Regions from separate parts of the Terribacillus sp. FSL K6-0262 genome, predicted to be linked through region 2. Evidence: predicted binding sites of a transcription regulator. Region 2 holds the regulator's gene; the other holds the start of a gene.
What was found. Region 2 encodes Rex, which represses fermentation and respiration genes when NADH is low (regulators of the CRP and FNR family bind a similar motif). Its sites were predicted from a motif close to TTGTGAAATATTTCACAA; they were not measured.
Positions count from the first base shown of each region.

Region 1: the regulator Rex is predicted to act here: its motif matches at 2,117-2,134, upstream of MHI54_RS07125 (DUF1641 domain-containing protein).

Region 1 covers NZ_CP150277.1:1,379,153-1,382,573, forward strand. Annotated here, with positions in the region: gene MHI54_RS07120 (NAD(P)/FAD-dependent oxidoreductase) at 433-1,611, opposite strand; gene MHI54_RS07125 (DUF1641 domain-containing protein) at 1,642-2,058, opposite strand; gene MHI54_RS07130 (transporter) at 2,546-2,980, shown strand; gene MHI54_RS07135 (TRAP transporter large permease) at 3,173-3,421, opposite strand, start outside.
Region 2 covers NZ_CP150277.1:1,140,524-1,143,944, reverse strand. Annotated here, with positions in the region: gene MHI54_RS05820 (ABC-F family ATP-binding cassette domain-containing protein) at 1-1,568, opposite strand, end outside; gene MHI54_RS05815 (redox-sensing transcriptional repressor Rex) at 2,021-2,647, shown strand; gene MHI54_RS05810 (phosphate ABC transporter ATP-binding protein) at 2,777-3,421, shown strand, end outside.

The DNA.
Region 1 (3,421 bases), 240 kb from region 2:
CTGTTTAAAATATTCATTCTGATCATTTTTCTTATTTATATATGCCCTTCTAAGGGGAGAAAAAAGAGTCAGGTTTATCATCCTTACCTGCTTCCTATTGATTTCCATCCTGTTCATATCTGGAATCCTATTCATTTCAAACAAATATAATATACATGATAGCCCTGTATTAGAGAATGGTTTCAACATCCTTTACGATTGGGTCCATGTATTTTCCTATTTATTTGTCATTCCAACGGTCTTGCTTACTGCTTATACATTACTGAAAATGATTCCGAAGCTATCCGCACGCATGTGGATAAGAGTCACTATGTACATTTTCTGGATTGCTTTACTGGCGGGATCAGCTTATATATCCTTATGGGTTTGCACCTTGATCAAACTGGCAGCACAAAAAAAGACACTTCCCGCGGGAAGTGTCTTTGTCTTATCTTAGTAAGCTAAGCTGAATAGACCTTTGACGTGAGTCAAGTAGCGAATGTTACTTGCCTCTTTCATCATTGTTGCTGGAAGACCTTTCAATGGTGTTTGGTTAGCACCGACGAACGCTACGGCATCCTTGCGGCCAAGGCTTGCAAGTGTACCGGAGTTGATCGGGCTGAAGCTTTCCATTGTTTTGCCTTCAAGGTAAGCGAATAGATTATAACCTACTAGCTCGCCCATTTGCCAAGCGATTTGTGCTGTTGGCGGCCAAGGACGACCGTCTTCACCGAAGTATACCGCACTGTCACCGACAACGAAGACATCCTGATGGCTCTTGGACTGCAAGTATTCGTTAACAGTCGCACGCCCGCGATCAGTTTCCAAGCCGGACTCTGCCACCATTGGAAGGGCTTGTACGCCGCCAGTCCAAACGAATGTGTTTGTTTCGATTTTCTGACCATCTTTCAATTCCACGACATTGCCTTCCACGTTCGTTACAGGCAAGCCAAGCAAGAATTCCACGCCGCGTTTTTCCAAGCTGGATTGTGCGCGATCGATAAGATGCTGCGGAAGCATTGGTAGGATCTTCGGACCAGCTTCAACAAGCTGAAGCTTGATTTCTTTTGGATCCACACCAAGAGGCAAGCAGTAAGAAGCAAGCTTGTCCGCGATTTCGCCAACCAGTTCGACACCAGTCAAACCGCCGCCACCGATAAGGATCGTTCCATCTGCAGGGTTTTTGGAAGCTGCATATGCTTTGATCTTATCTTGGATTTGGTTGAATACTTTATTTGCATCGTCTACGGATTTCAGGACAAGGCTGTTCTCTTCCAATCCAGGGATGCCGAAGTAAGCAGTCTTGCTTCCAAGACCTACTACCAAAGCGTCATAAGAAAGGGTACTGCCGCCTTCAAGGACAACTTCTTTCTTATCGACATTGAAGCTTTCCACTGTTGCGACTTTGAAGTCTACATCCAGACCTTTCAAAAGCTTTGTCACAGGCATTGCCACTGCTTGCTCGGAAATGCTGCCCGCTGCAAGACGGTGAAGTTCCGTGATGATTTGGTGTGTCGGTGTTTTATTGATAAGTGTTACGTTCGCTTGTGCTTTGCTGTAATACTTACGTACGGTTTGAGCGGCTAAGACTCCGCCGTAACCGGCGCCTAAAATAACGATATTCTTTGCCATACTTAATCCTCCGTCCTTACCTTTTAGCTCTTATTTTTGTTTTTGTCTTTCTTTTTCGTTCGCTACTTCCAAATAGCTTTGAACAAAACGGAACATCTTCTGTGCTTGCGGGTCCTTCATCAGACGAAGCAAACCGAACAGACCGATTGTTTCATTGCTTGATTCCGCACGATCCTTTGCTTCGATTGCAGTTTGGGCGACTGTTTTCACAGAATCCGTCACAGGATGAAGCACTTCTGTAATTGCATTAACTGTATCGGATTTCAACACATCATCTGTTGCTACAGAATGTGCAAAGTCGTAAGAAGCAGTCAAAGCATTCACAAGTTCATTGATTTTCGGCAGCTGTTCGATCAGGGAAGTCAATGATTCTTGCACTTCAGGTTTTAGCAATTGGTCAACTAGATCTTGTTGGCGCTGGCTAACACTTTCGTTTGTTTCTGACATAACGTATTCTCCTTTGCTATGGCAATGCATTATATTTATACGTAAACATTATACTTCGTTGTGAATTTGTTCACAACTGTACGTTCACAAATTGCTCAAAATATCCACCTACAACTTTACTCCTACTTAAGGCACTTGTCAAAAGTTATTTCACATGAGTTAATGTTTTTTTTCATTTCCTATTATATGTTCAAAAAAATGACATAGTAAAAGCCCTTTCATACTTCCGCTTCCGTAGCTTCCCCTTATTTCGGCAAAGTATTAATATTTTTACTTATTTTCCCGAAATCTTTGCTGGCAACTATCGCCTCCCAGCATCGATATTCAAACAATCCAACTCCGAATCCCTGATTCGTTTATCAGCCACGCTCATCCCCTGTTAGCAGAGCTATACCCAGCGTGAAGAGAAACCGTAAAAATAGGTTAGGCAAGCTACCCTTACACAGGTGCCTACATACGATGAAGAAGAAAGCAAGAAGGGAGAATGATGATGTACAACGAAAACGATGATAAGCAAAACCAGCAACGGCAGATCCAGTTTCCAGGCGGACCTGGATTTGGCGGTCCCGGCTTCGGCGGTCCGGGTTTCGGAGGCGGGCAAGGCGGCTTTCCATTCGGACCTCCCCCAGGAGCAGGCGGACAGCAAGGACAATTCGGGCCGCCTCCCGGGCCGCCTCCATCCCAAATTCCGCAGCTGCAGTCAGTGAGCGGCGGTCCATCTACTTTCGCAGTAGATCCAGGCGGAATCAGATTTTGCCTTTTCCGGTACACTTATATAGAGCTTGAAAACGGACAGCGGTTCTGGTACTACCCAGTATTTGTGGGCCGCACCTCCATTGCTGGTTTCCGCTGGCGGCCGCAGCAGTTCCGCTGGCAGTATTTTGGTATCGACCTTAGAAGAATCGCTGCATTCAGCTGCTAATCGAAGAGGCCGGGCTTGCCGCCCGGCATTATACATAGCATGAAATATATCCAGAATGGCTAACAATCAGCCTCGTGAAAAACAATACGGGAAAACGAAGAGCTATGGCGGCGTGTCCTGCCGAAGCGGCGCTCAAGAATAAGGTTCGGTTTTAAGCACTGGAAAATTAGTTATGTCCCAGCCTCTTCCCCCTCATTTATCAAGCACACCCATGAGCTCTGGCAGCCAGAGGCTTAACGCCGGAATATAGGCGACTGCCAAAAAGGCTAGAATGACCGGAATATAAAAGAGCAGAAGCGGTTTGGTCACTTGTTCGATTGTGACATTTCCTACCTTCGCACCTATAAAGAGTACAGTACCTACCGGCGGCGTGATTGTACCGATTGCCAGCCCCATAGACATGATCATTCCGAAATGAACAGGATGAACACCCAGCTCCAA
Region 2 (3,421 bases):
TGTTTGTCTGCAAGTTCCAGCACCTGTGTGGCAATTTTGTTCATAAAGTATCGGTCATGGGAGACAAAGAGGATGGTGCCAGGGTAATCAGCCAATGCACTCTCCAATACTTCCTTGCTATCCAGATCCAAGTGGTTGGTAGGTTCATCCATGATTAACAGATTCGATTTCTGCATCATGAGCTTGGCCAGTGCGAGGCGGGCTTTTTCCCCACCGCTCAATGTATTGACCACTTTCAGGACGTCATCGCCAGTGAATAGGAAATTACCGAGGATGGTCCGGATATCCTTTTCGTCCATAAGCGGATATTCATCCCAAAGCTCAGCCAGAACGGTCTTGGAAGAATGGAGTTCAGTCTGTTCCTGATCATAATATCCGATGCTGACGCCGGTACCCAGCTCTACTTGTCCGGATTTAGCGGGAAGCTTTCCGATGATTGTCTTGAGCAATGTCGTTTTACCAGTTCCGTTCGGACCAGTAAGGGCAATGCGATCCTGACGGTTCATATGGAAGGTGACATGCTCGAAGACAGGGGAGGCACTCTCCGGGTATTGATAAGCCAAGTCCTTCACTTTCAATACATCATTCCCGCTGCGTCTATCGATATCGAATGTGAGTCTTGCAGATGATGCATCCTGGAGCGGACGATCGATTCGTTCCATTTTTTCCAGTTGCTTGCGTCTGCTTTGAGCCCGTTTGGTGGTTGTAGCACGGGCAATATTCTTTTGGACGAATTCCTCCATCTTTTTGATTTCGGCCTGCTGCTTTTCGTATTGCTTCATTTCCCGTTCAAAATTGGCAGCTTTCTGTTCCAGATAGCTGCTGTAATTTCCTTTATAACGGACAGAGTGATTATGGGCTATCTCAATGACGGTATTGACTGTTTTGTCGAGGAAATAACGGTCGTGCGATACGACTACGACAGCTCCCTGATAGCTGCTCAAATAACCTTCCAGCCAGTCCAGCGTGGAAATGTCCAGATGGTTGGTCGGCTCATCCAGTATCAATACATCCGGTTTTTGAAGCAGCAGCTTCCCTAAGGCAAGCCGGGTTTTCTGTCCGCCGCTCAAGGAACCGATAGGGGTGGACAGATCTTTATCGCCGAAATTAAGCCCGTTCAATACGGAGCGGATATCCGCTTCATATTGATAGCCTCCATTCAGGCGGAAAGCCTGCTGTTTTGTATCATAATTCGTCAATAGCTGCTGGTAAGCCGCTTCATCGGAAATAAGATCGGGGTCGCCCATCTTTGCTTCCAGACGGCGTAATTCTTCTTCCTGCTGGATCAAATCAGCAAAGACGGTCTTCATTTCCTCCAAGATGCTCTTTTCGGACTCCAAGCCTGTATGCTGTTCCAAATAACCTAGGGTAGCATCTTTTGACAGGAATACATTCCCCTCGTCAGAACTCAACTCCCCTGCCAGGATCTTCAGCAATGTCGATTTACCGGCACCGTTGCGACCGACGATGGCCAAACGATCCTGTGTTTGTACTTCCAGCTTTATATTTGATAAAATGACATCTGCGCCAAATAGTTTTGTAATATTGTTCGCTTGCAATAAAATCATCTTGTTCACCTCATACTATCAGTGTATCCTATGTGACAAAACAGTAGCAAGCGCCGAATTCCTGCGCGTATACGCTTTCATGCGGATGGACATCGTGAATGGATTTGTTAAAATGGAGACAAGATGCCCCAATCTCATCTTCTTTGTGAATCTGTACAAGACTTTCCTTCTCTTATCTGTTAGAATAAGGTGTTAACTATAATCGTACTTTGTGAAAGTATCATATCGTAACAATTCAAGGACGAAGCCGCAGGCAGCATCTGTAACTCCTTGCAGATGCCGGAAGGGAACCTGTCTGCAACCCATCATACCGTCTACTCGGAATGGGGCTGGTCATATTCAGAAAAGGTAACAGAACCATGCTGTTCTAGTCCGAGAGGCCTTTTTGACCAGCTGCATGGCTGCACGAAGTTCGCTTTTGGAAGCTGCAGGCTTTAGGAGGAAAAATGAGCATGTATATGGATCAAAATAAAATACCAAAAGCTACGGCAAAGCGGCTGCCCCTTTATTATCGGTTCCTTAACAGCCTGCATCTGCAAGGCAAAACAAGGGTTTCCTCGAAGGAACTCAGTGAATCGGTGAAAGTCGACTCGGCCACAATCCGCCGTGACTTTTCCTATTTCGGAGCACTTGGCAAAAAGGGCTATGGCTATAATGTAGAGTACTTGCTGAACTTCTTCCGGAAGACACTGGATCAAGACGAGATCACGAAAGTGGCACTTATCGGGGTCGGTAATCTTGGTACAGCATTCCTGCATTATAATTTCACGAAAAATAACAATACAAAAATCGAAATGGCATTCGATACCGATCCCGGAAAAGTGGATCATAATATCGGCGGGGTCCCCGTCTACCATATCGATGACTTAGAGAAATATATCGGCAATGTAAGCGCAGCTATCCTGACGGTGCCGGCGCATGCTGCCCAAGCAATCACGGACCGCCTTGTCGAATGCGGTATTGCCGGAATCCTGAATTTTACCCCTGCGCGTATCGCAGTGCCCAGCAATATCCGTGTGCATCATATCGATCTGGCAATCGAATTGCAGTCATTGGTTTATTTTTTGAAGCACTATTAATTCCAATTCCCGCACCTCTCAAGCAGAGGTGTTTTTTCTTACATAAATTCACTGATGATCATACTTCCTTAATGCGTTTTACTCGGTTAGACTGGGGAAAGGTATCAGGAAAAGAAGGGACGTAAAAGAATGTGCCAGCAAGCCGCCATCACTTTACAGAAAGTGACGTATGAAATAAATAAGCATGAAATCATCCGCAATGTAACGGGCAGCTTCACCAAAGGCAGGATTACAGCAGTCATTGGCCCCTCAGGTGCTGGAAAGACATCACTTTTTCGGTTATGCAATGGTATGCTGTCACCAACAAGCGGGAGCATCCTGATCGATGGAAAGGATATTGCACAGTATGATCCGGTTGCCCTGCGCCGTCATGTGGGCGTCGTCCTCCAGCAGGCAATCATGCTTGAGGGCAGTGTCCGGGATAATTTGGAATTGCCGCTGCAGTTAGCTGGAAAGGGGCTGTCAAATGACAGGGCAGAACAAATCACCAGGTTAGTGGGACTGGAGCGGGATATATTGGATCAAAACAGCAGGGATTTGTCAGGCGGGCAAAAGCAAAAGGTCTCCATCGCCCGGACATTGCTGAACAAGCCGGAAATCCTGCTGCTGGATGAGATCACATCTTCTTTGGACCGAGTTTCCAAGCAGGATATCGAGAATCTCATTAAACGGATCAATAAAGAGCATGGAACCACTGTCATCTGGATCACGCATAGCCTTCAGCAGGCACAGTCGGTGGCCGATGAAGTCTGGGTCATGATGGATGGGGGAATT